3 regions of the Paenibacillus sp. LjRoot153 genome follow, and region 1 is predicted to be linked to each of the others. Evidence: riboswitches for the same ligand, from Rfam matches in the RefSeq annotation. Region 1 holds a riboswitch; each other region holds the start of a gene.
What was found. A riboswitch is a leader RNA that binds a small molecule or an ion and turns the genes downstream of it on or off. The one in region 1 is predicted to bind cyclic di-AMP.
Positions count from the first base shown of each region.

Region 1 (7,945 bases):
ATATGAGGTAACATACACTAGGGTCTAGTATACCCGCTTCGACATAACGGAACAATGGATGACACATAATGTTCATATTCTCCATATTCGCCGCCTAAAGCTTAGGAGAGTGCGTCCTTAAGGCTTTGATCCGAGCGATTCCACCAGTCTTCGTTGTGCGCAATCAGGCAGTTTCGAAGGGCTGTTCGCTCACTGTCAGACAAGCCCTCTAGGATGAATTTACGTTTCATCGCACCGTCCATTTTGTTTACGTGCTCCGCAAGAATCTTCCATCCGCGGCGTGCTTCGGTATCGACTAGCATTTCGCAAGCGGACATCCCCGCATAGTAGGCGCCCTCTTCTGTCCGATCAACCGCTACCCACACGATCCATGCTTTACGGCCATTCGGGACATCCTCCTTGTTCGTGGAGAACTTAATCCCTTTCTCGATCTTACTCTTGGCATGCAGTGTTCCTTCATCCAGATACGCTTCATCCCCATCAATAATGATACCGGAGACGTTACTAAGATCAATGGCTCCTGCACCGAAGCCTTTGTGATTCACTTTCGAGCTTACTATATTTAAGGCTAGCTTCTTCTTATCCGCTTCCATAAGGGCACCTTCCACTCTACATTAAGTTAAAATGACGACATGCTTTCATTGTAGCGAAAGTCTCCCAGTAGAACAAGTGGCGGCAAGCCCCCATGGATATTTCTCTCCACATTAGAAAGTATAAGTTTTCGGTTGCCGAAAACGTCTTTCTAATTGGCGATAAAACCTTCCTCTTGAACGCGGTCGCTCATCCTTGAGTTGCCTCGATCGTGGTTTTCTCACATTTCTTTCACCTCGCAGAAATATTCCCTAGGTTGTCTACATATACATGCTGTAGATGCTTGTTTAGGCGGGGTGAATCTCATGGATATGAATGCTCTATTCAATAGCCGCAAGGTACAGTGGTTTGCTGTCATGCTCCTTGCTGCCGGCGCAGTGTTAATAACGAACACCTTGCTCCCCTCCACACCAAGAGGGACTGTTCCTGTCGTCTCTAAAGATGTTCCCATTGTTCAGACACCGGACATGCAGCCTGCAGATAATGGCAAACCATTAGAAACCTCAACACCACTTAGTTATCGTATTGCCGAATATCACATGAATGTTGCCTACACACCAGAAACCCAACAGCTCCAAGGACAACAAACACTCACATGGGAAAATCCTGGCTCAGTTCCTGTACAAGACATGTATCTCCACCTCTATCCCAATGCGTTCGCTTCGAAGAAAACGACATTTATGCGCGAATCTGGTGGAAAGCTGCGGGAAGATGAAGCGAAAGATGAGAGTAGCGGCAGTATGGAACTACTCTCCGTGAAATCGGATTCGGGTGATGACCTCACCAAGCGGATGTCATTCGTTCAGCCGGATGACGGTAATAAGGATGACCACACGCTACTCAAAATACCGTTATCCAAGCCTGTCGGGCCTGGCGAACGTGTAACCATCAGAACCGAGTTCCTTGTTAAGCTGCCTGCAGCTTTTGCCAGAATGGGGTATGTCGATGACTTCGTTATGGCTGGACAGTGGTTCCCGAAGGTTGCCGCCTATGAGCGCAAGGGAACTAGGGGACGGGCTGAGCCTGGCTGGGATCTCCACCAATACCACGGAAATTCCGAGTTTTATGCAGATTTCGGCATGTACGATGTGAAAATCCAGGTGCCCGCGAATTACATTGTGGCAGCTACTGGATTTCCTGTTAAGCCTGCTGTGACGGACAAGGGCACGAAGACATACCAATTCTATGCCGAGGATGTACATGACTTCGCTTGGTCGGCCTCTCCTCATTTCGTCTATGTGGAAGAGCCCTTCTCAACACCACAAATTCCAGGCGTCAAAATCAAGCTGTATCTGGATCCTAATCATCAAGATTTAAAGGATCGTTACATGTATGCTGCCAAAAAAGCACTCTCCCGTTACAGTCAGTGGTACGGAACGTATCCATATTCTACCCTTTCTATTGTAGTACCCCCTCCTGGCGGGAATGGCGCTGGCGGCATGGAATATCCAACCTTAGTCACCGCTTGGGGAGCTAGCGACAAAGATCCAGACTTAGAACTGGAACGCGTCGTCGTCCATGAGATCGGTCACCAATTCTTCTATGGCCTCGTTGCCAGCAATGAATTCGAAGAAGCATGGCTCGATGAAGGCTTCACCTCTTATGCAGAGGATAAAGTTATGGAAGCCGAGTACGGCGAAGCACCTAATTTGCCTGTCGAATCCAGTTATATCACCTCACCAAATGGACTGCAGAAGAATGCATGGGCTTACACAGGACATGATGAATATGCTGAAAATGTGTACACGCGTGGCAAGCTCGTGCTGAAAGCGATTGAGCAGCAAGTCGGCACCAAGACGATGGATCGTATCATGAAATCCTATTTCCAAAAGTGGCAGTTCAAGCATCCGTCTACGAAGGATTTCCAACAGGTCGTGGAGGATGTCAGCAAAACAAATTGGAATGACTTCTTTAATCAGTATGTCTATGGCGATATGATGATGGATTACTCCGTCGAAAGTGTTCATATAAAGCCTCAGGGCATCAAGGGATCCGAGACTTACGAAAGCACAGTTCGCCTCATGAAGCATGGGGGTAACTCACCGGAAGTACCGATTCAGTTCCATTTCACAGATGGTACAACGTTAGATAAAACATGGGATGGCAAGGAAGGCAGCATTGAATTCAAATTAACGCATGCCTCCCCTGTCGACTGGGTGCGCATAGATCCCAAGTACACGCTCATTCTCGAAAATAAGCACATCAACAACTTTTATCAAACGCAATTAAATACGAAGTGGCAAATTCGGTGGAATCTCGGCATTATTCAGTTCCTGCAAGCCATATTCGGCTCAGTCGCCTGGTAGGACTTGGCTTACGTCTCATGACAAACTCTGAGGAGGGACCCTCGTTGGCCACCTATATCAAATCAGGCTTCAGGGCAGCTATGGCTCAGCCCTTTGCCACGATCATCTTATTCCTATATCAAATGGGCTGGGGTATTCTCCTGTATAAGCTTGTACAAGGTATTCTTGTCCCTCTCATGCATCGGTTCCCCGGCGCTGAGCAACCCAAGCAGGCATTGCAGATTTTCCTAGCAGAGAGCCAGTTTCAATTAATTAAAACAGATCTCAGCTATCCTTATCTAATGTGGCTTGCTGTACTTTTATGTGCTCGCATGCTGCTGACGCCTCTCTTAAATGGCGGTGTCTACTACTCACTCACACACGCTCATCAGAATGCCGGTTATCGTTTCTTTCGCGGGATGAAGGAACTCATGCTCCCTTTCCTGCTCGTCTACCTGATCCGTATCGCGCTAACGCTTTTCCCACTCATCTGGCTTATTCCGAAAGCCGCTTATATTCTAGGGCATAACGGCTCCTACGAGCAGATTGTTCTCAAGCTTCTACCTTGGATACTTAGTTTAATGGTCTATGGTTTTCTCCTGCAGCTGCTGTTTATGTATGTGCAATTCGCCATCGCGGCTAAGCTGGGTATCCTATCTACCATCTTCTCTTTCTTTCGATATTCGCTGCCGATTATCGGACTTGCCATCATCCTATTACTGTTCACAGGACTTTTGGCAGGGGTCACAGTCACGGCCACTTACCTATGGGCAGGACTAGTAGCCCTGATTATTTATCAGTTGTATCCTCTCTTCCACATTTTCATCCAAATTTGGGGCATTTCGTCCCAATATCAGCTTCTTTCGGCCAAAATATCCAATTAATATCCAGCAAAACAGCGAATAGACAAGCGTTCTCCCCTTCTCTTTGAGAAAGGGGCTTTTTTTTGTCTATTTTCCGAACGATTCGCCTATTTTTCAGCCTTATTTCTTATAAAAAAAGAGGAATTTCATTTTTTATGACGAATTAAAAGGACTAGCATCAAAAAACCAAATTTTTCATGCCGAATTCCTCAGTTTATGGGGAAACGGGGGAACCACTCCGGGTGAATTGATCTTGCAAGACAGGGATCATAGGGAACCTTCAACCGAACCCTCCAGCTAACCTCGTAGGCACCGGAAGGAGACAAGCAGTTGAAGAAAGTTGTTGGTCTTATTTTTAGTCTTGTTTTGTTTTTGAGCGTAAGTGTAGGAAGCGTTTTCGCAGCATCCGATATGGATAAAGCGGTAGACGAGCTTGTTGGAACTCCTTACAGATGGGCAGGAACGACAACCAAAGGATTCGATTGCTCTGGTTTCACGTCCTACTTGTTCGACGAGTTCGGCATCGACCTTCCACACAGCTCCAAATCACAAAACGGTGAAGGCTACTGGGTTGACAAAAGTGATCTTCGTAAGGGCGATCTTGTATTTTTCAACACAGATGGCAGCGGCATCTCTCACGTAGGGATGTACCTCGGTAATGGTGAATTCGTTCACTCCGCTACTAATCAAGGTGTTGTTAAGAATAAGTTGAGCGAATCCTATTATGCGAAGCGGTACGTATCAGCCAGACGTGTTCTATGGGATGATATCTACAATCAACTAACTGCTGAATCCAAGTAATATTCTCGGCACAGAATGAAGCCCTGCAAGCTTTGCTCGTAAGAGCGGTTTGTAGGGCTTCATTCATTTGAACAAGGCTATCTGCGTATACTACTACATATAACCAAGGGCGCATCAGCCCCGAGGAAGGAAAAAACGCATGGATAATATACAAGACAGTACGTCACCCCCATTTCCCGGCATCATTCGATCCATTGATGAAATTAGAGATCATATTGGAGAGCCTCATCCTGCAGTTCAAAATAAAGTTATCAACCAAATCGACGAGCACGCCCAAGCGTTTATCGCCAAATCACCTTTATTCTTCTTATCTACATCGGGTGCGAATGGACTGTGTGATGTATCCCCCCGCGGCGATAGCCCAGGCTTCGTTCGCGTTCTCGATAAGCACCGCTTCATTTATCCAGAAAGACTCGGAAACCGCCGAATAGATTCCATACATAATCTACTGACCAACCCGCAAGTGGGCCTCCTCTTCATCATCCCTGGGGTCGAGACAGTGCTCCGCGTCAATGGACGCGCTTGGCTGACGAGAGATGAAGAGCTCCTTGCGACTATGCAGCTTAATGGGAAATCACCTATTGCCGCTGTCGGCGTTGAGGTGCAGGAATGCTTCGTGCACTGCAGTCGTGCCCTTAAGCTATCAAAGATATGGGATTCCGCAACGTGGGTACCCGAACAAGAACAGCCCGATGCCATGGATATGTTCCGTGCACATCTGGCATTGAACAACATAGCGCTAGAGGAATAAGGATATAAACTAACTAGTTAGCTAAAACATATAACTTGACATGGCATGTTAGCGAGCCTATAATAACGTCATGTCGTTTTCTAGGGTTCCGCGGCGCATCACCGCTGGCTGGTCCAAGGGAAAACACACAGCAGATATGCTGTGGTCACGGAGGGAGAAAAGCCCGGGAGTCTATCGCAACAGTGCGATATTCCCGGGCTTTTCTCTGTTTATTTTGTGCCACTGACATCGTAAATTCCCCACATGAAGGAGTGTTTTCATTATGGCATGGTTATTTCTAGTCATTGCAGGTGTATTTGAGGTAGTATGGGCCATCTCATTGAAATTTTCCAATGGCTTCACGCGACTTGTCCCGTCCATTGTTACAATTCTAGGTATGATCGTTAGCTTCTATTTCTTAGCTGCAGCAACGAAAACTCTTCCGATTGGAACAGCCTATGCAGCCTGGACCGGCATCGGTGCTGTCGGTGCGATTATCATAGGTACGCTTTTCCTCGATGAACCGGTCAGTTTGACCCGAATCTTGTTTATGGTCTTAATTTTGGTCGGTGTGCTCGGACTAAAGTTTACGTCAGGGCACTAAGATCCGTCGAGGACGAATTCTTTGCGATTGGGTCACGCACACGCTGGGCTATTTGATTGTATAGCTCACATACCAGAAGCTGCCTCCCACAAAGATGCGCAAATGCTGTGACAAGGGTCGAAAAATGTCATTCAACTCTTCGTAGGTAAAATAGTTCTTAAGTATTTCATGCTTCGAGCCGTCGGCTAATTCGCGTCTTTTGTAGGTGTCTTCGCTATCCTCGTGGGTAATGAGCTCGCCGCCTCTGCCAGGCACATACACATTATCTGCGATAAAAACCTGCGCTCCGCTGCCTAATCGTTCATGGAAGCCTTGTAAAAAGCTGTCGATCCGATTCCGCGGAATATGCGAGAACCAGAAGTTCGCCAGCCCGTAATCGAACTCCCCTCTTATCTCGGAGAGCTCATACGCATCTCCTTCCTTGAAGGCCGCATTCCCCTTCGGCCATGACTTCGACTCCGCGATGCGCAGCACCTCTGGGCGGATGTCTACGCCAACAAGCTGCGTCGCCGTTTCTGCGGCAATGTGTGTCCAATATCCTGTGCCGCAAGCGATTTCCAACACACGGCGTCCCTCCACTTGCTTCTTCAGGATATCAGACAGAAGCGCCAATTCTTGTTGATACTCCGCATCCTCGCGGTGATAAATCCGTTCATACTCCTCTGCCCGTGCGCCGTAGTAGGCTTGCATGCTCAGCTTTTCCTGGTCCAAAAGCGTCTGCTTCTCCTTCACTTCGTGCAGGATGCGATGCCTCGCTGACAGCAGATCCGCAAAAATCGCGCCACCTTGTGAGGCATAATTCGCAAGCAGCCCCTGCGTCGCCATAACAATCAGCTGTGTCATCGATAGGCCCGTGGCATCCGCCATCTGCTCTAACTCTGCTTTCACTTTCTCAGGCAAATATACCGAGAGTCGCTTCGTTTTGTCTTGTTTGTCATCCATGGTTAGCTCGCCTCCTTATAGTTGAATTTTAACACATAATATGTACCATGTTAACATTTATTATGTTGTATGAGTAGATTTTAAATTCTTGTCTCGTTTATAACCACTTTTCTGATCTAAATGGAAAAACTCCATCTATTTCCTCAATATCCCACACGTTCGGCGTAAATGTGTGAATTTAGCTGTACTTTTGGCGCAGCCCTCCTCCTCCTCCTGCACAACCAACAAAAAAGCCGAGCCCCACCCATCGGATGGACGCTCGACTCTATTACATCAGCTGACGTTCCTCGCCATAGCGGCGTTTGAGCTGATTCAAGAAAAATTGCAGCGATAGGAACAACGCTGCGAAGCTTGTGCCTGCGCTGAGTATGATCCACGGGTGCAGCCGGATATAACGTGCGCCGTAGGCGATCAACGATAACCATTCCCCAGATGTGCTGATGGTAATCTGAAAGCCGGCTTCCTCGTCGCCGATCGTCTCTGTACCGCCGAGCACAATATTGAATACGGCTAGCTGCCCCAGCAAGAACAGTACCTGCATAAACTCGCTTAAGAAGATGAACATCATTTCATTCCGCATCGACGGGAAAATATGCCGAAGCGTCCGATGCCAGAACGAACCACCCATGAGGCGGGATGCTTCAATAAACATTTTGCCACTATAATAGCGTGTCCGATCTGCGATCTGATGTGCCAGCGGGAAGATGCCAATCAGTGTAATTAAGATAATGAAAGTAATGCTGAACAACAGCTTGTTGTGCGGATCCGCTTCGGCCCCAAGATCGAGCCTTAACCCGTAATACATCCCCGCTAGCGGCGGATAGAGGAAAATAAATGCCGGCACTGCGGCAACCGCCCATTGTAAGGATCGGAGAAAACCTCGCCCTCTCCCCGTCGTCCCGCTCCACAATCCCCAGGGTAACGCTACGGCAAAACGAAGTAAGGTCAGACCAAGCGCAGTGCCTAATGTGTATTTTAACCCATTCAATAGTAAGCTGAGCATGTCGAATCCACGGTGATCGGTTCCAAGCAGGAAAGTGCTATTGGGTGCGTACGGCGGGATTGCATATCTGGTTTTTCCGTCTTCTTGGTATTGGATCATGTTGATTTTGTCCTCTGGCGAAATGCC
Region 1 is NZ_CAXUQH020000001.1:7,764,444-7,772,388, forward strand. It holds gene ACSQ8P_RS33775 (YwhD family protein) at 102-593, opposite strand; gene ACSQ8P_RS33780 (M1 family metallopeptidase) at 897-2,897, shown strand; gene ACSQ8P_RS33785 (hypothetical protein) at 2,942-3,760, shown strand; cyclic di-AMP (ydaO/yuaA leader) riboswitch at 3,928-4,066, shown strand; gene ACSQ8P_RS33790 (C40 family peptidase) at 4,070-4,540, shown strand; gene ACSQ8P_RS33795 (MSMEG_1061 family FMN-dependent PPOX-type flavoprotein) at 4,680-5,291, shown strand; guanidine-I (ykkC/yxkD leader) riboswitch at 5,361-5,463, shown strand; gene sugE (quaternary ammonium compound efflux SMR transporter SugE) at 5,554-5,874, shown strand; gene ACSQ8P_RS33805 (methyltransferase domain-containing protein) at 5,923-6,816, opposite strand; gene ACSQ8P_RS33810 (ABC transporter permease subunit) at 7,085-7,945, opposite strand, start outside.

Region 2 (7,945 bases), 6.8 Mb from region 1:
CTGCAAGCTTACTTCCCACTAGCGGACCTAGTGAATCGCCTGTAGAGCGATCTGTCCCTATACACACAAAAGCAAGCCGACTAGGCTCCAGCCCCTCGCTCAGTGCAATCTTTTGTAGAACCTGCCCTAACTGCTCGCCATCTACTTTTTTCCAAAACTGCTCTTGCAGCTCCATCGGTTCTTTCTCCATCTTTGCCTCCCTTTCAGGCATGTAGACCTAACCTTCACCTGACGCATGATAGTTCCATTCTTTCATATGGAGGTGGGCTGTGTCCACTTGCACACTCTGTCTTCGCGCACACCAAATAAGCGTTACTCGACGACCGAGCAAAGCCTATTCATGCCGCTTATAGAGGTTGTTCACAAATTCCACTTTTGATCACGAAGTAGTTCATGAAGCGTATTCGACATCGAATATTGAATTCAGCCGGAACTTCCGGTGCTCACGTAGCTTACACTACACTCCGCTCCTCATTTCCTATCTTCTTTCAATCTCCTCGGTGCTTAAAACCGGATTTTTTGAACATGCCGCTTATAGATCTGGCTATTCAACCTTCTTAATGTACGCGATTCATCCGAACAATGCGATAATAGAGCTGACCGCTAATCTCTTGCTCCACTTCCAAATAGCCTTCCGAGTGAACATAATCCCCCAACATATAGGTGGAAGCATCCGCCGAATCTGCATGAGTTAGAAAGAGTAGCGCTACCTTATCATCCCCAACCACAAATCCAACCTGTTCCTTCACCTGAAATTTCTCAAGAATTTTGCCATGATGTGATCTCACGATATGATGAAACCGCCAAGTGCCTTCTTCCTGTATGATAAAATAAAGCACACGATTGCGATGTGCATTGCTAAACTCCCGTGTCACACCGATCATACACACCTTCTCACCAACACGTAAATACTCATCAATCACATAGGATTTCAGTCGTAATCGATTAACATTCTTACTCTGAATATAAGTTTCCATCTCATCTATGGAGCGGTGATCCCTCGGATCTTGCTTCGTCGCGTAAAATACTTCTTTAATAAACGTATCCGTTTGGAATTGCCTAGCCCCTTTGAAATGGTTATACGTATGAAAAAATTGCTTAATCACGACCCGAATGTCTTCCGGTATGGCAGGACCCGTTTCCACGTTATACATGCGATCTGTTCGACCCGACCATTTAATTTTATGAAACCAGCTTTTCCAGACACTGACTTGCATGCCGTACGCGTCACCTACTTTCTTCCAACCATTGTTCCATTATAGGCTATAATTCTCAAAAATTCGATAAAAATCGCACAAATACGCGTAAAAAAAAGAGCATCTGCCGCTTTGCTTTCAAAGTAGAAAGACATAGCGAACATACGCTCTTACATAGCTTGCTTATACTTGATTTCGCAACTACCTTATAGCACGCGTTTGGCACCTACATATCTTGAGCCCCAATAGGAGCTATCTAGACTATCAACCGTTACACCAACGGACGTTGTCGAGGAAATGAATTGATTATTTCCAATGTAAATGCCCACATGATTGACGATACCGGAAGCAAAGAAGACAAGGTCTCCCGCTTTCAAATCCGTCACTCTCGCCCCTGCTTGATCGTACATTTGCACAGAGGTGCGTGGCAGCTCGATGCCTTTGGCCTCGTATAAATAACGAACGAATCCAGAGCAATCGAAGCCCTTAGGCGTTGTTCCTCCCCATCGGTAAGGCGTTCCTTTAAAAGTCGTTGCAGCTTGAATAATTTGAGCTGAAACGGATGGCTGAACGACCTTCGCTGCTGGGGCTGCTTGCGGCGGTGCTATCCAAGCCGGCTTGTGGGACTTACCGTCCTCTTCCACGATGGCGATTTTATTCGCATCGTTCCACGCAATCGCAGATCCAAACGTCTCTGTAACAAAGCGTAGTGGGACATAAGTACTTCCCTTAACCAAAGTTGGACTGCTCTCTAATTCAACTAACTTACTGTTCACGATCGCTTTCTCTTCGTCCGTTGTGAGTTGAATCGCCTGTTCCTTGTTCATAAGCGTGACGACGACTTCATCGCCTTCCTTCGCCCATCCCACTTGATAACCTAATTTCTCCGACAACACACGTAGTGGCACCTGAAGTGTACCTTCCGTATCAATAAACGGCTGTACTTCCGGGAACTGCACCAATTCATCATTGACCTGAACCTTTACCGAAGAGGTGTCTGGGGCAGCTGCATACGTGGATGGAGCGGCGTACAGGGAAATGGCTGCGCTTAGAAGAGCGCATGAACAAATAAAGCTTTTGGTAAAAAGTTTCAAAACGTTTTGCCTCCTTGAAGCCTCCGAGGTTAGTTGACGGGTTCGGGAAGAGGTTTTCCCTAGTGCGCCCCATTAGCCTAAGACTAACTGAGCACTCATTCACCCCAAGTAAAGAAGTCCCCCGTACCAGAGCTTTCGATGCTCCGAGATTCGGCATTTTTTGTCTATATTAGACTAGCATAGTTCGTTTTAGGCTGACAACTTTTGCGCATAGGTAAGTGTTTCCTTTTATGTAAAACCGCACAAAAACAGCCACTCTATACAGAGTAGCTGTCTCTTCCACAATCGCTTCACACCAAGCTTACAGGCTGCTTATACACCTCGGTAAACAATATATGCTTACAGGAATTAAACTCACTTTCCGTCAATGGACCTGGATAACTCATGATGTTGAGAGGCAATTTCAGTTGCCCTTCTCTAAGTGGAGGCTGCGCATAAGGAAATAGGTTCAAATGGAAATCGCAGCGCTTATAGAATTCAATTCTCCGCGTAGCATCTGAGGTATTCGGAGGCTCGACTTCAAGTACGATAGGTGTAGTAGCACTGCTCATATACGTTGTCAGCATCTTTTTACCAATCCCGCCACCTCTTATGGCAGCGTTGACGGCGATATGCTCCACAAATCGAAACGTGCTAAAATTCCAACTTGCCAAAAAACCAAGCAATTGCCCATGAACATCTCTCTCGACATCGATTCTATAATTGGGATGAGATAACAGCGCCCGCTGACCTTCATACGTCCTTATTTCCGTTACAGGAAAAGCCGTTTCCATCAGCTCAAATACATCTTCAAATGAATCTTCTTTTTCCATCTGTCAGCACCTCCCTTCAAGTTAGCAATAGGTTATCCAACCGGGAAGCTTCTTACTTCAGTCCCTACCATTTTGAGAAAAAAGCATGTGCTGCTGCATGGGATCCAGGAGGTGTCGCATGCCCCATGAAGGGGTACACTTCAATGGATTTGTGTGCAGATTCGATTCGGTTATACGCAGCGAAAATCGCCTCTGGTAAGCAACACGTATCTTTCAACCCTACCGTAACGTGAACAGGCTGCTGAATACGATCACCTAGATTCATGATATCAAAATAAGAAACTGTCCGCAGTACATCAGGCAGATACTCTGGGAAACGAGTAACGAATTCCGCTGCCTCACTTAGTGAGCTAACGGATTGCAACAGGCCTAGATCCATGTGACATAGGTTCGGCACATGGGCAATTGTTGCTCGAATGCGCTTCTCAAGCGCGGTCACGAGTAGGGCAAGTCCTCCGCCTTGGCTTCCGCCATATACGAATACTCGCTCACTGTCGATTTCTGGCTGCTCTAACGCACATTGCACTGCACGCAAGGAATCGATCGCAACCGCTCGGTAATAGCTCGTCTCAGCATCGAGAATACCCTGTGTAATCCATCCCCTCGTCATGCCGGTCTCCTGTGGCAGCAGGTTGCCGCTATCGCCGCCTTGCCCGCGTACATCAACAGCAAGTACCGCATACCCCATAAGCAACCAGGCTGCATGATCCTCGGGTCTCCCCTTGGAGCCAGTATAGCCTGGGAACGTAACAATACAAGGTACCTTCTTAGACTTGCTCTCTGCATTAGGCAGTAACAACCAAGCATGGATCGGTGTTTCCGCAGCACCCTGCAAGACGATCTTATTCACTTCCGCTTGTACAAAAGGTGATGCCACCGGCTCCCTTGTATAGGACGCAGCTTGTGTTGCTTCAGCGTAGGCGCGCTCCCAGAATGAAGCCAGATCAGCAGTCGCCGTTAACTCCGAATGATACTGGTGTAACCCATGAATACGATTTTCAATAGCGTTCATTTCGGTAAGTCCCCTTTGCATGTTTTTCCCATTTTAACCTAGATACATCTGTATGACTATTGGAAAATATGAAAAAATAACCCCAATTCAGCAGAAGTAGGGTTTATTTCTATCTCCTATGTTTCCATGTTCTCAGATCTGCGAACGGACGGTCGAACCCTCATGGGCCTCTTCCACATGTATTGTAAATATAAAAAAGACCACCCGAAGGCGGTCCTTTTAATTGTAAGCGGGCGGCGGGAATACTCCAAATTCGGATTTATAAGGCTTCCTACGGAAGCAACTAGTGGTATATTTGGACGCTCGTCCTACTCAGCCTATTCAACGAAGTGTTCACGGACGGTCGAACCTCTACGGGCTCTCATCCCTGCCTAATACAATGAAAAAAGACCACCCGAAGGCGGTCCTTTTAATTGTAAGCGGGCGGCGGGAATCGAACCCGCGCGATCAGCTTGGAAGGCTGAAGTTCTACCATTAAACTACGCCCGCATATAAAAAATTCTAAAATGGTCGGGACGACACGATTTGAACATGCGACCCCCTGCTCCCAAAGCAGGTGCTCTACCAAGCTGAGCTACGTCCCGTAGTGAAGATAAAGTGTAAATGGCGCGCCCTGAGAGATTCGAACTCCCGACCTTTTGATTCGTAGTCAAATACTCTATCCAGCTGAGCTAAGGGCGCAAATATTGGAGCGGAAGACGGGGATCGAACCCGCGACCCTCGCCTTGGCAAGGCGATGCTCTACCGCTGAGCCACTTCCGCATGGTGTAAATTCTCATTCGCTCTGCATGTGTTTCTCAGAGGCGACAAGAAATAATATATCAGGTATTTAGAACAAATGCAACTATTTTTATATATTTTTTATTATTTGATGAAAACTCCGCCAAATGGAAGAACTTCCCTTGCTATACGGCGCAGTATGCTATCTGATTTCAAATGCTCATCCAATTTGGGATCAGGCTTACATGGCTGCATGAGTACGTGACCATGCCCTGTAATCTCCCAGTGATAATTCATATGCTGGCTTGCCAGTGTGTTGCCGTATACACAGAGGCGCAGCTTAGCCTGCCGCGGATAGGCAACAAGACAACTGACATCAACATACAGAGGCTCCACAGCATCCAGGGCCATGTGATGTATAGGGCCAGCTGTTAGCAAACCTAGATTGCCGGGGCCGTGAAACTGCATTTTAACTAAATCTTGCGTGATCAACGTGTTCTTCACACTCTGTAGATGCGTTGTAAACGTCACACCTTCCGTATAAAACAGCACATGACGAAATTCATACAATAGATCGGCCTCGGCTTCCAACGGCACGACAGCCAAACTATACGCTTCTGGCAACCCCATTAACACACGCCCAGGACCGAGTATGCGTGATTGGATCAACCGCTTCTTCCTATACATACTAGGAAGCTTCATCAATGCGTCTTCACGCTGCTCAGGCCTTCCCTGAAACGCAACAATTTGGTTGGGATGCAGCACATGCACAGCCTCTCCCTTTAGAAGCTGCAGCGTAGCCATCCTGGCTTGTGAGCTTGCATTTTCATAGATGATCTCCAAACCACACAACCTCCTCGCCAATCCTGTTAGCGCATCCCACGCTTCCTTCTCTGCCATACGAAGAAACGAAACACGCGTCCAAGCAAGAAATAGCCTACTACTAATGCCGCAGCCGTAATGATCATGTAGATGATTTTACGATTACGTTTATCTTTGTCTAACGCAACTTGTTCCATGGCCTTCAAGCGTTCTTGTAACTGCTCGTTGTCCTTCTTAAGTGCCTCGTTTTGACTGAGGAGACGATCCTCGATTTCTTGTGACTGTCTGACGGCCTCAGATAACTTGTCCTTCTGTTCTTCCAATTGCTGCTTCGTATCCTCATAATCCTTCTGGATCTGCTCCACATTGCTTGGCAATTGATAAATATCTTTGATCCGATCGAACCAAGAAGCGTGGGCGGAAGGTGCCGGATACAGCAAACCTAACAAGATCACGAGGACAACCACAGCTTGTCCAATTGCAGCTATTTTACGCATCTGCACTCACTCCCACCGTTCTCGACATTATCTTCTATTTTACAGCAAAAATCACCCCTTCACCACTTCTATCGCTTGAACTGGATATCGCAATATCGTTTTCATTTTGGCAGGATCAATCTTCCTCGGGTCTGATAAGTAAATTTCGTGATGAAGTCCACGGTAACTGAGCTGCTCTTGCGATATGAAATGCTCCATCTGTGCCAGTGTTTCCGGTTCTGTCGCATACGGTCCCACATGCAGCATCTGGACACAGAGTCCCTCATGCAAAGTTTCATACCCAACATCCGCAATAACCTTAAGCTCTTTTTTCTTGGCCATTGCTGCTGAGCGCGCTTCTTCTACGATCTCAGCCGACACATACGTTGGCATACGAATCAATAACTTCCAGTGCCATTCTTCCCTCGATACCTCCAAGGCAGTTCGGGGATCCCCATCTACCCACCATTGCCCTTCTAGCTTCGCTACTGTGAAGTCTTTCTCCAGCTTCTTGTAATGTCCCTTAACACCGTAGGCGACCGTATACAGCGCTTCTGTAGCGTTAGCGAAGGCGGCACCATTGGGGTCCCCTTTCCCTACGATAGTAACATAGGAAATAGGTTCAAAAACAACGAGCTCAGGCTTCGTTGGAGCTGTGTAATAAGGTTTATAGGCTTTGGCTAAATCTAATTTCTCCATGATGTACTTCCCTTCTTTTTCCTACAACTATACAAAATCAACCCTGACAACACTATGTCAACAAACAGAAAAAAACTTACCTTTCGCACATTTGCGAAACAAGTAAGTTTTTGACTCATGAATAGGATATGTAATTATTCCGCAGCTGGAGGCGTGAAAGAACGTTGTGCAAATTCTGCATCCAACATGTAGAACGCATTGCTATCTTTATCGATACGTTTCAGCTTGTTGATAATGCTATCGAACATTGCTTCTTCTTCAACCTGTTCGTCAATGAACCATTTCAAGAACTGCATAGTCGCATGTTCTCTATCATTCAATGCCAAATCGGATAGGTGATAAATCCGTTTCGTTACTTCTTGCTCATGCAGGTAAGCATGTTCAAATGCATCCAAAATCGATTCGTACTGATTCACGGGCGTGTTCATACCAGCAAAGCTGACCTTTTTCCCACGGTCATTAATAAATTTAAAAATCTTCATGGCATGGAACTTCTCTTCTTCTGCTTGTACCTTAAAAAAGTTCGAAAATCCATCCAAGCTTTCCGCAGCGCAATAACCAGCAATAGCTAAGTAGACGTGCGCGGAATAAAACTCATAATTCATCTGCTCATTGAGCGCTTCTGTTAGTGTATCGTTTAGCATCTGTGCACACACCTTTCTGTATGGTTATCTCTTGCGTATTCCCCATACATACAAGATTAACAGAATTGTGCATACAAATACAAACGGAAGAAACAATTTTAGCAGATTTAGGTTCAAGCCATCACACTTTTGGCCTTAGACGCCGTTATGATTTCCTTAATCTGAGCATACAAATGGTCCGGTGACTCCGCGCAAAGCAGCTTCTTCTTCCCGATCATAGCGATACATTCTTTCTTACAATGCCGGCAATTACCTAAACATTCCTTCTTCTTCTGTTTCAAGTCTGGGTACTCGTGCTTCAATGACTTATATATTTGTTTCGATCCGAATTTCTCATTTCTGCAGCAGTACTTAATCGTTTTCAATTGCGATCTCCTCCCGCCATTTCGCGTCAATCACTACTCTTGATATTAGTGATAATAATAATCAATGTCAACCAAATTTTAAATATGCATGTACAAAAAAAGCTT
Region 2 is NZ_CAXUQH020000001.1:916,913-924,857, reverse strand. It holds gene yyaC (spore protease YyaC) at 1-190, opposite strand, end outside; gene ACSQ8P_RS04270 (hypothetical protein) at 558-1,217, opposite strand; gene ACSQ8P_RS04265 (C40 family peptidase) at 1,403-2,290, opposite strand; cyclic di-AMP (ydaO/yuaA leader) riboswitch at 2,294-2,456, opposite strand; gene ACSQ8P_RS04260 (GNAT family N-acetyltransferase) at 2,581-3,102, opposite strand; gene ACSQ8P_RS04255 (acetylxylan esterase) at 3,167-4,114, opposite strand; tRNA gene ACSQ8P_RS04250 (tRNA-Gly) at 4,533-4,603, opposite strand; tRNA gene ACSQ8P_RS04245 (tRNA-Pro) at 4,622-4,698, opposite strand; tRNA gene ACSQ8P_RS04240 (tRNA-Arg) at 4,719-4,795, opposite strand; tRNA gene ACSQ8P_RS04235 (tRNA-Gly) at 4,802-4,876, opposite strand; gene ACSQ8P_RS04230 (AIM24 family protein) at 4,979-5,677, opposite strand; gene ACSQ8P_RS04225 (hypothetical protein) at 5,704-6,153, opposite strand; gene ACSQ8P_RS04220 (GyrI-like domain-containing protein) at 6,205-6,831, opposite strand; gene ACSQ8P_RS04215 (ferritin) at 6,966-7,475, opposite strand; gene ACSQ8P_RS04210 (DUF1450 domain-containing protein) at 7,589-7,840, opposite strand.
Region 2: another riboswitch for cyclic di-AMP. It lies ahead of ACSQ8P_RS04265 (C40 family peptidase); the one in region 1 lies ahead of ACSQ8P_RS33790 (C40 family peptidase).

Region 3 (7,945 bases), 6.4 Mb from region 1:
AACACAGTTAGGCAACAGCATCACAGATGCGATGCGCGCTTCTGAGAAATCCGATATCGCTTTCACGAATATTGGCGGTATTCGCACGGATATTGACAAAGGTGAGCTAACTTATAGCGAAATGTTTGAAGTACTCCCTTTTGGCAATTACAACGTAACGGGTACAATGACTGCTGCACAAATCAAAAAAGCACTCGAAGTTACGGACAAGTATACAAGTCTTCCAGCTATTCAATTCTCAGGTTTGAAAGTTGAATGGGATAACACGAAGCCGCTAGGTGAGAAGTACTCCAAAATCACTTTGACTGATGGTACACCGATCTATGTCGATGGCAAGTTGAATACAGATCGTACATTCAAAGTAACAACCAATGATTTCATGGCTACTGGCAGTGGCGATGGCTTTACGGTATTCGGTGAAGTGAAGGATTGGAAAGATGGCGCCATCATGCTGGATGCTTGGGTAAATCACGTCAATTCCCTCAAGGCTGCGGGTAAAGAGCTGTCTGTACAAGATGATGGTCGCGATGTGCGTTTGGATTTGAAGAAATAAGCTATCATTTTATTATTAACCTCATTAAATGAGAAAGACCTTTGCCCGCATCCAGCTATGGATAGGGTGAAGGTCTTTTTCTATCTCTAAACGTGCAAATCCCGTTTTTGAAAGGAAACATAAGTAACGACCGTTAATATGGCAATTACAACTGCCGAAATGATGACATACACGGCATCAAATCCACCACCATACATGATATTTTTCGCCTCATAAAATTTAAACGGGGTTACATATTTCAAGAATGCCAGCTTATCATTGAAATCAATGGCAATGGATAAAATAAACGTGATGAGCATGATGCCTGTTGACAGTGAGGCTGCTTTTTTGGCATTTTTATAAACGGCTGCAATGGACGTTCCAATGACTAGAAAGAGCAGCTGTAGAATAAACATGCCCAGCATGACGATGGAGATATCACCATTGACAGCCTCACCTTTGCTGTAAGCCCCAACGATCAACATACTCGAAATCCATGACACGAGGTTAAAAATAACAATGTTCACTAAAGCGCTTAGCAGCTTCCGAGTGATGATTCCATGCCTCGATAATGGCTTCACGAATAAAAACTCTGCCGTCTTGTCCCGCTCTTCCTTCGCGATGATATTGGCCCCAAGCATAGTCGCATGGATCGTTGCCATTAACAAGAAATATAAGACCAAGATGCCAAAATAACCGCTTGCCTTCGATAAATCTAATGCGCCTCCACCCATGATCACTTGAAGGGACTTTGGCATTTCGGCCATAAGATCATTAATCTGTCCGTTAGCTGCCGTTGCTTGATACTTGTTCATGCCACTGACCACTAGAAAAATGAGTCCTAAGCTCCAAAAAATCATCGATTTCCGATACGTTCTTAGTTCTCTCCAAAAAATATTCACTGGCTGTTCCCTCCTCTCACCCGCGTTTATACGGCATGAACATCCTTTTTCGTGTAAATGAAATAGCACGCAGCTATCGAAACGACGATAATTCCGATAGTTGCAATGACATAAGGTGTTTCATAGCTCGCATGCTCCAGCATGTATTTCCCGCTAAAGTATTTGAATGGCGAGAAATAGCGTTTAGCTCCCTCCCCATCTACGGCAACGACCATTCCGATAACGAAAAAGGCAAACACCGTACCAAGACTGATGGATAAGACGGCTTTTATTTTAGAAAATACGACTGAAATGATGAATCCTATAGCTAGAAACATGAGCTGGATAAACAGTAACGTGAATGAAATTAATAGAAATACGCTCACATCGAAATCAACTGTTTTTACTTGAAGTGCCATTAGATAGGCTGCGGCGATATAGATCACACACGTTATCACTAAGGAAGCCACTGCTGCTAATAGCTTGGAAGTCAATATTTTCGTCCGCGTTACGGGCTTCGTAAGAAGAAAGTCTGCTGTTTTCTCACGAACTTCTTTCGAGACGATAGATGTTCCCAAAACCATGGCTTGAATGGCTCCGCAAAGTGTAATGTACATAAAGATATAGATATAGAACCCAAGCAGGGTGCCGAACGTTTCGATTTGAATACCAAGCGCTTTCCTGACACCTTCGGGATATCCCTCTAATACCTTAGAGAACTCAGCAAAATCCTTAGAGACAGAAGGAAAAAGGGATAGGAATAATACGATGACTGCAATTAAGGAGCACGTCCACGTGATCGTGGATTTTCGATAAGCTCGCAATTCATGAAGGAATATATTCATCCCACCTTAAGCCTCCTTCTCATAGTAGTGCATGAAGATCTCCTCTAAATCAGGCTCTTCGATCCATAGATTATCAATTTCAATTTCAGCAATTTTTCTCATGACTTGATTAATGTTGCCTTTAAATAAGAAGCTGGTTGTTTGGCCTTGGACATCAATGTTATTGACCCCGTTCATTTTGAAGAAAGTAGGATCGAGCACTTCTGCCGTGTCAATTTTAAATCGCTTGAAATTGTTTTCTTTTAACGTACTGATTTTCTCAACCGTTACAATCCTGCCTTCCTTAATAATCGCAACTCGATCACATAGTCGCTGAACTTCACTCAATATATGAGAGGAAAAAAGAATCGTAGCTCCCCTTTTATTCTGTTGTTCAAGCAATTCGAAAAACCTTTGCTGCATGAGCGGATCCAGTCCACTAGTCGGTTCATCAAGGATAATCAGCTTAGGATCGTGCAGCAGCCCTTGAACGATGCCCACTTTCTTTTTGTTTCCCAAAGATAAATCATCAATTTTTTTCGTAACGTCCAGATCCATGATTTCAGCAAGCTCTTTGATTCTTTTGGTGCAATCCTTCTTGTAAAAGCTAGCTGAATACTTGAGTAGGTCGATCACCTTCATGTTGTCATAATAAAAAACTTCCGACGGTAAATACCCGATTTCCTTCTTAATTTCAGGCGCAAACTGGATGCAGTCTTTCCCGAAAATTTTGGCACTGCCGCTTGTGGGAAAAATCAGCGACAGCAGCGTTCGAATCGTTGTTGATTTCCCAGCACCATTCGGTCCAATAAAACCAAAGATCTCCCCTTCTTCAATCGAAAAACTAACGTCTTTAATGCCTCTTGCGTTCCCATAGGTTTTGGTCAGATTATTAATTTCAATTGCATGCATGACGCATCCTCCTTGTGGAATATATGTAATTTATTGGGTTAATGACAAGCAAAAAGAAGCCCTAAGAGCAGAGAATCTCTACTCTCGGACTTCTTCACATAAGAAGGCGAGTGTGCGGTTCTCTCTCAATGCACCTACGAGGTTAGCTGTCGGATTCGGACTTGAGAGCGTCCTACCTAATGCTTGCGAGCATCAGGATTCACCCCATGAAGCCATGTGTTGCTGGAACGGCTTCGATTGGTTCCCCCGTTTCCCTACTGGGAATTAAGTGGTTTCTTTTTACCACATAAGAAAGTATAAGTTTTCGGTTCCCGAAAATAGCTTTCTTATTGGCGATAAAACCTAGCTCTAAACGCGGTCGCTCATCTTCGAGTGGCTTCGATAGAGGTTTTCTCACTAAAAATCAACTTGTCGTAATGAATCTTACGCCGTTCTCAATAGAATGTAAAACGTAGATTCGCCTTTAATTTATGCAGATTTGACTTTGGTAGTTGATGAAAGCGTATACATTTAATGGTGACGTTGATTATCCCATACTTTGCTACTTATTAGTGCTCTTTCGGGAATAAAGTCCTGTGAAGTGGCTGCCTAAGACAATCACGTCAATTCGAACCATTGGAAACGATGAAATCAATCTGATATACTAACTCCAATAAATGGCATCTATTATTTTAAAGTGGCGGATTCGAATGTCTAATTCAAGCATGTTTACAATGGCGTTGTACCGCCCCCATCCAGGAAAAGAAGCAGAACTAGCCGAGATTGTCAAAGGTCACATCCCTGTGCTTCGCGAGGAAGGGCTTATCACGGAATTCCCGCCGGTAACGCTGCAATCTGTAGACGGAACGCTTATTGAAATATTCGAGTGGTTATCCGAGGAGGCCAAGGACCAAGCACATACGTCCCCGAAAGTATGGCCGATTTGGGAAAACATGATGAAAGTTGCCGAGCTGGTAAGCCTTTCGTCGCTTCCTGAAGCAGCCAAGCCTTTTCCAAATTTCAAAAGAGTCACGCTCTAGCCGTAATGGCCCGCAAAAAACCTTCATTTACTTGAAGGTTTTTTTACGTGTTATACACCCGCCGATACTCCTGTGGAGTCAGTCCGGTATGCTCCCGGAAGCGCGCAATAAAGTAGCTGCTCTGGGAAAATCCGATATGCTCTGCGACTTGTTTAATTGTCCATTCGGTAGACATAAGCAGCTGCTTGGCTACAACAAGACGACATTCAAACAGCCACACCATCGGAGTCCGCCCCATCACTTCGTGAAACATCCGACTAAAATAATAGGTACTGAAGCCTGCCTGCTCGGCCATCTGCAGGAGCGTTAGCGGATTCGTGCAGTGAGTTCGAATATATTCCGCAACCTCTCTCATCCGTGCACGTTTATCCAGTATGGTTGCCGTTCCATGTGTCTCCGCACGTAAGGCAAGCTCAGCAAGCAGTTCATAGAGCTTTACAGCCAATTGCACTTCGTTCCGATCATAAGGGGATGCCAACTCCAATAAGCCCCCGGTCATTTGTTTGAGTTTGGGTACATCACCGTAAGTAAACAACCACACAGCTGAAGTACCTTGATCGTTCAATAGCCTGTCGAGTCCTTCACCTGCAAGGTGCACCCAGAATACTTGCCAAGGATCGTTCGGGTCTGTTCGATACTCCTGCTCGAGGCCCGCCCCGTAATAAAAGCCTTGTCCTGCTTCCAGGCAAAATTCCTTCCCGTTCGCTTTGACATATCCCTTACCGCTTAACACAATATGTAAATTTGCTTGTTGCAGCTGCCCCTTAATCCGCCACTCCTGATGTTCGGGGAATTCCGCATATTGACCAATCATATCCGGATACACCGTGTAGTGTTTGTACATAGGTTCAGACAATACATAATGAATTCTCATGTGCCCTCCAAAACGCAAAAATCTGATACATGTAGCAAAATGATGTTATATACATTCTATTATAAAGAAATATAATGAATACATAAAGAACTTTAAACAACAAGAAATTACTATACCAATAGAAATGGGGATATTGTTCATCATGGAAAAAACCATTCCGGGAGAGAAATTTGACCTAGGTGTGTGCTACTACCCTGAGCAGTGGCCGGAGCAGATGTGGGCTGACGATTATAGGAGAATGCGAGAAATCGGTTTTACCATTGTGCGAATGGGTGAGTTTGCATGGAATTTTTTTGAACCAGAAGAAGGGGTTTATGCCTTTGATCTGTTCGACCGCGCTATTGATCTTGCTCACGAGCATGGACTGAAAGTCATTCTGGGTACACCGACGGCAACACCGCCCGCTTGGATGACCTATAAATATCCGGAAATTCTGAATGCTACATTTGAGGGTGTGCAGTATCAGCACGGGCTGAGACGTCACTACAATTACAGCAGCCCTGTTTACCGCGAATATTGCGCGAAGATTACCGAGGCTATGGCAACTCATTATGCCAACTACCCAGGCGTAGTAGGCTGGCAGATCGACAATGAGCTTAACTGCGAAGTGAACGTCTTCTATGCTGAAGCCGACCATACAGCGTTTCGGAAATGGGTGCAGGAGAAATACGGTTCCTTAGACGCATTGAATCAGGCATGGGGAACCGTCTTCTGGAATCAGAGCTATTCAGACTGGGAGCAAGTGCATTTACCTCGCCCTGCGCCTAGCAAATCCGCTAACCCTCATCAAGCGCTGGATGAAAAGCGATTTATCTCGGATAACACCATATCCTTCGCCCGTTTACAGGCAGACATCTTGCGACGGCTTGCCCCAGCTCAGTGGATCACAACGAACGGCATGTTTGGCCATTTGGATAGCCATGCCATGACGGATGAACTGTTGGACTTCTTTTCTTTCGACTCGTATCCGAACTTCTCAACCATTTGGAACGATGCCGATCGCGAGAATCCGCTCATGGATCGCAGCAATTCCAACCAACTCACCAAGGTACGTTCGATCTCACCTACTTTCTGCATTATGGAGCAGCAGTCAGGCCCTGGCGGTTGGGTGAACACAATGGGACAATCAGCACCAAAACCAGGCCAAATGCGATTATGGACCTATCAATCAGTTGCTCACGGGGCGGATATGGTCCTGTTTTTCAGATGGCGAACGGCAACATTTGGCACCGAAATTTATTGGCATGGGATCAACGATTACCATAACCGTCCCAACCGAAGGGTTGCTGAAGCCGCAACAATTAGCCGAGAATTAGGAAAAATCGGAGAGGTTATTGCCGGATCTCGTTTCACAGCGGAAGTGGCTATTCTTCACGATTATGACAATGAGTGGGATGGGGAACTTGACCAATACCATGGTCCGCTAACAAAAGAGAGTGAATACAGCTGGGGGAAAGCCCTGCAGTTCAGCCATATCCCTTACGACTATTTGTATGTGCAGAATAAGACTACCCTAAATGACCTTGCTCGTTACAAAGTGCTCATCTATCCGCATCCAGCCATTATGTCGGAGGAAACGGCGGAACTTCTTAAGCAATATGTAGTCGCAGGCGGCAAGCTGGTTTTTGGAGCCCGCTCCGGTTATAAAGATCAACGCGGACATTGTCGAATGACGCCATTCCCAGGTCTCGTCGCGGAACTGTGCGGTGTCACGGTCGAAGACTTTACGCTCATCGTGAACGAAGCAGCGACACCTAACATGCGCTGGATCGATGGTGGCGGCGAAGCCAGCATGCCTGCCCGTCTGTACAACGATATTCTCCTGCCAGAGAACGACAGCGTAGAAACACTCGCCCTGTTTGACGGCGACTATTATACAGGCAAACCGGCCCTCACCCGCAACCCTTATGGCAGCGGTGAAGCCTATTATTTCGGGGCCGCATTCAGCCGCGAAGTAGCGGATGCCTTGATCCGCCGCCTTGGAATTGCGCCTGCCACTAAAGGTTGGGCAGAGCTGCCGCCTGAGGTCGAGGTTGCCATCCGCGTGAAACAGGATCGTCGTTTTGCCTTTATCCTGAACTACACCGACAAACCAGTCAAAGCTAATCTGCTGAAGGAGATGGAAGACTTGTTGGAAGGTGAACGGGTTAGTATGGGGGAGATGGAGATAGCTCCTTATGGTGTGAAGGTTTTCGAACTATGATGGAAAAAGGAACCGGTGCGCTAAGCACTGGTTCCTTTTCTATATCTGTGAGGTTCGTTTATATTCTTGAATCGAAACGCCCGTTACCTTTTTGAATCGGTGGCTAAAATAATAAGGATCCTTAATCCCCACTTTTTCCGCGATCTGATAAGCTTTCCAGTCCGTTTCATTCATGAGCTTAACAGCTTCATCTATACGAAGCTTCAGCAAATAATCGGTGAAACCCTGCCCTATTTCCTGTTTGAAAATGCGACTTAAATAACTGGAATTGAGATGAAACTTCTGGGATACGGAACCCAAGGAAACTTCGGGATTTCGAAATTCGTCGGCTAAGTAGGACAGGATATCGTGAACAATCTGGTTCGTTTTCTTCATTCGCGTACCCTGTACATAATCCGCCGCATCTTCTGCCAATTTGGACAACAATTGACTCAAGTCACCCATCGTTCGGCAACCGAACATGCGATTATAGATGGCACCGTTCAACAAGTTCGAACGCAATTGCGTAAAGCCCAACTCCGACATGGCCAGATTCAGCATCAAAATGAAATGGACACCGAGCGAATACATGTGTTCATTCGTCATCCCCTCAGCGGGAGCCAAGGAATGAAACAGCTTATCGATGGCTTTTACAGCTTGATTTTTGAGCCCCGTTTTAATAAAGAAAATGATTTCTTCCGTATCCGATAGCTTCAAATCT
Region 3 is NZ_CAXUQH020000001.1:1,404,256-1,412,200, reverse strand. It holds gene ACSQ8P_RS06210 (5'-nucleotidase C-terminal domain-containing protein) at 1-553, shown strand, start outside; gene ACSQ8P_RS06205 (ABC transporter permease subunit) at 640-1,434, opposite strand; gene ACSQ8P_RS06200 (ABC transporter permease subunit) at 1,461-2,258, opposite strand; gene ACSQ8P_RS06195 (ABC transporter ATP-binding protein) at 2,265-3,149, opposite strand; cyclic di-AMP (ydaO/yuaA leader) riboswitch at 3,265-3,430, opposite strand; gene ACSQ8P_RS06190 (hypothetical protein) at 3,806-4,168, shown strand; gene ACSQ8P_RS06185 (AraC family transcriptional regulator) at 4,212-5,042, opposite strand; gene ACSQ8P_RS06180 (beta-galactosidase) at 5,185-7,245, shown strand; gene ACSQ8P_RS06175 (response regulator) at 7,285-7,945, opposite strand, start outside.
Region 3: another riboswitch for cyclic di-AMP. It lies ahead of ACSQ8P_RS06195 (ABC transporter ATP-binding protein); the one in region 1 lies ahead of ACSQ8P_RS33790 (C40 family peptidase).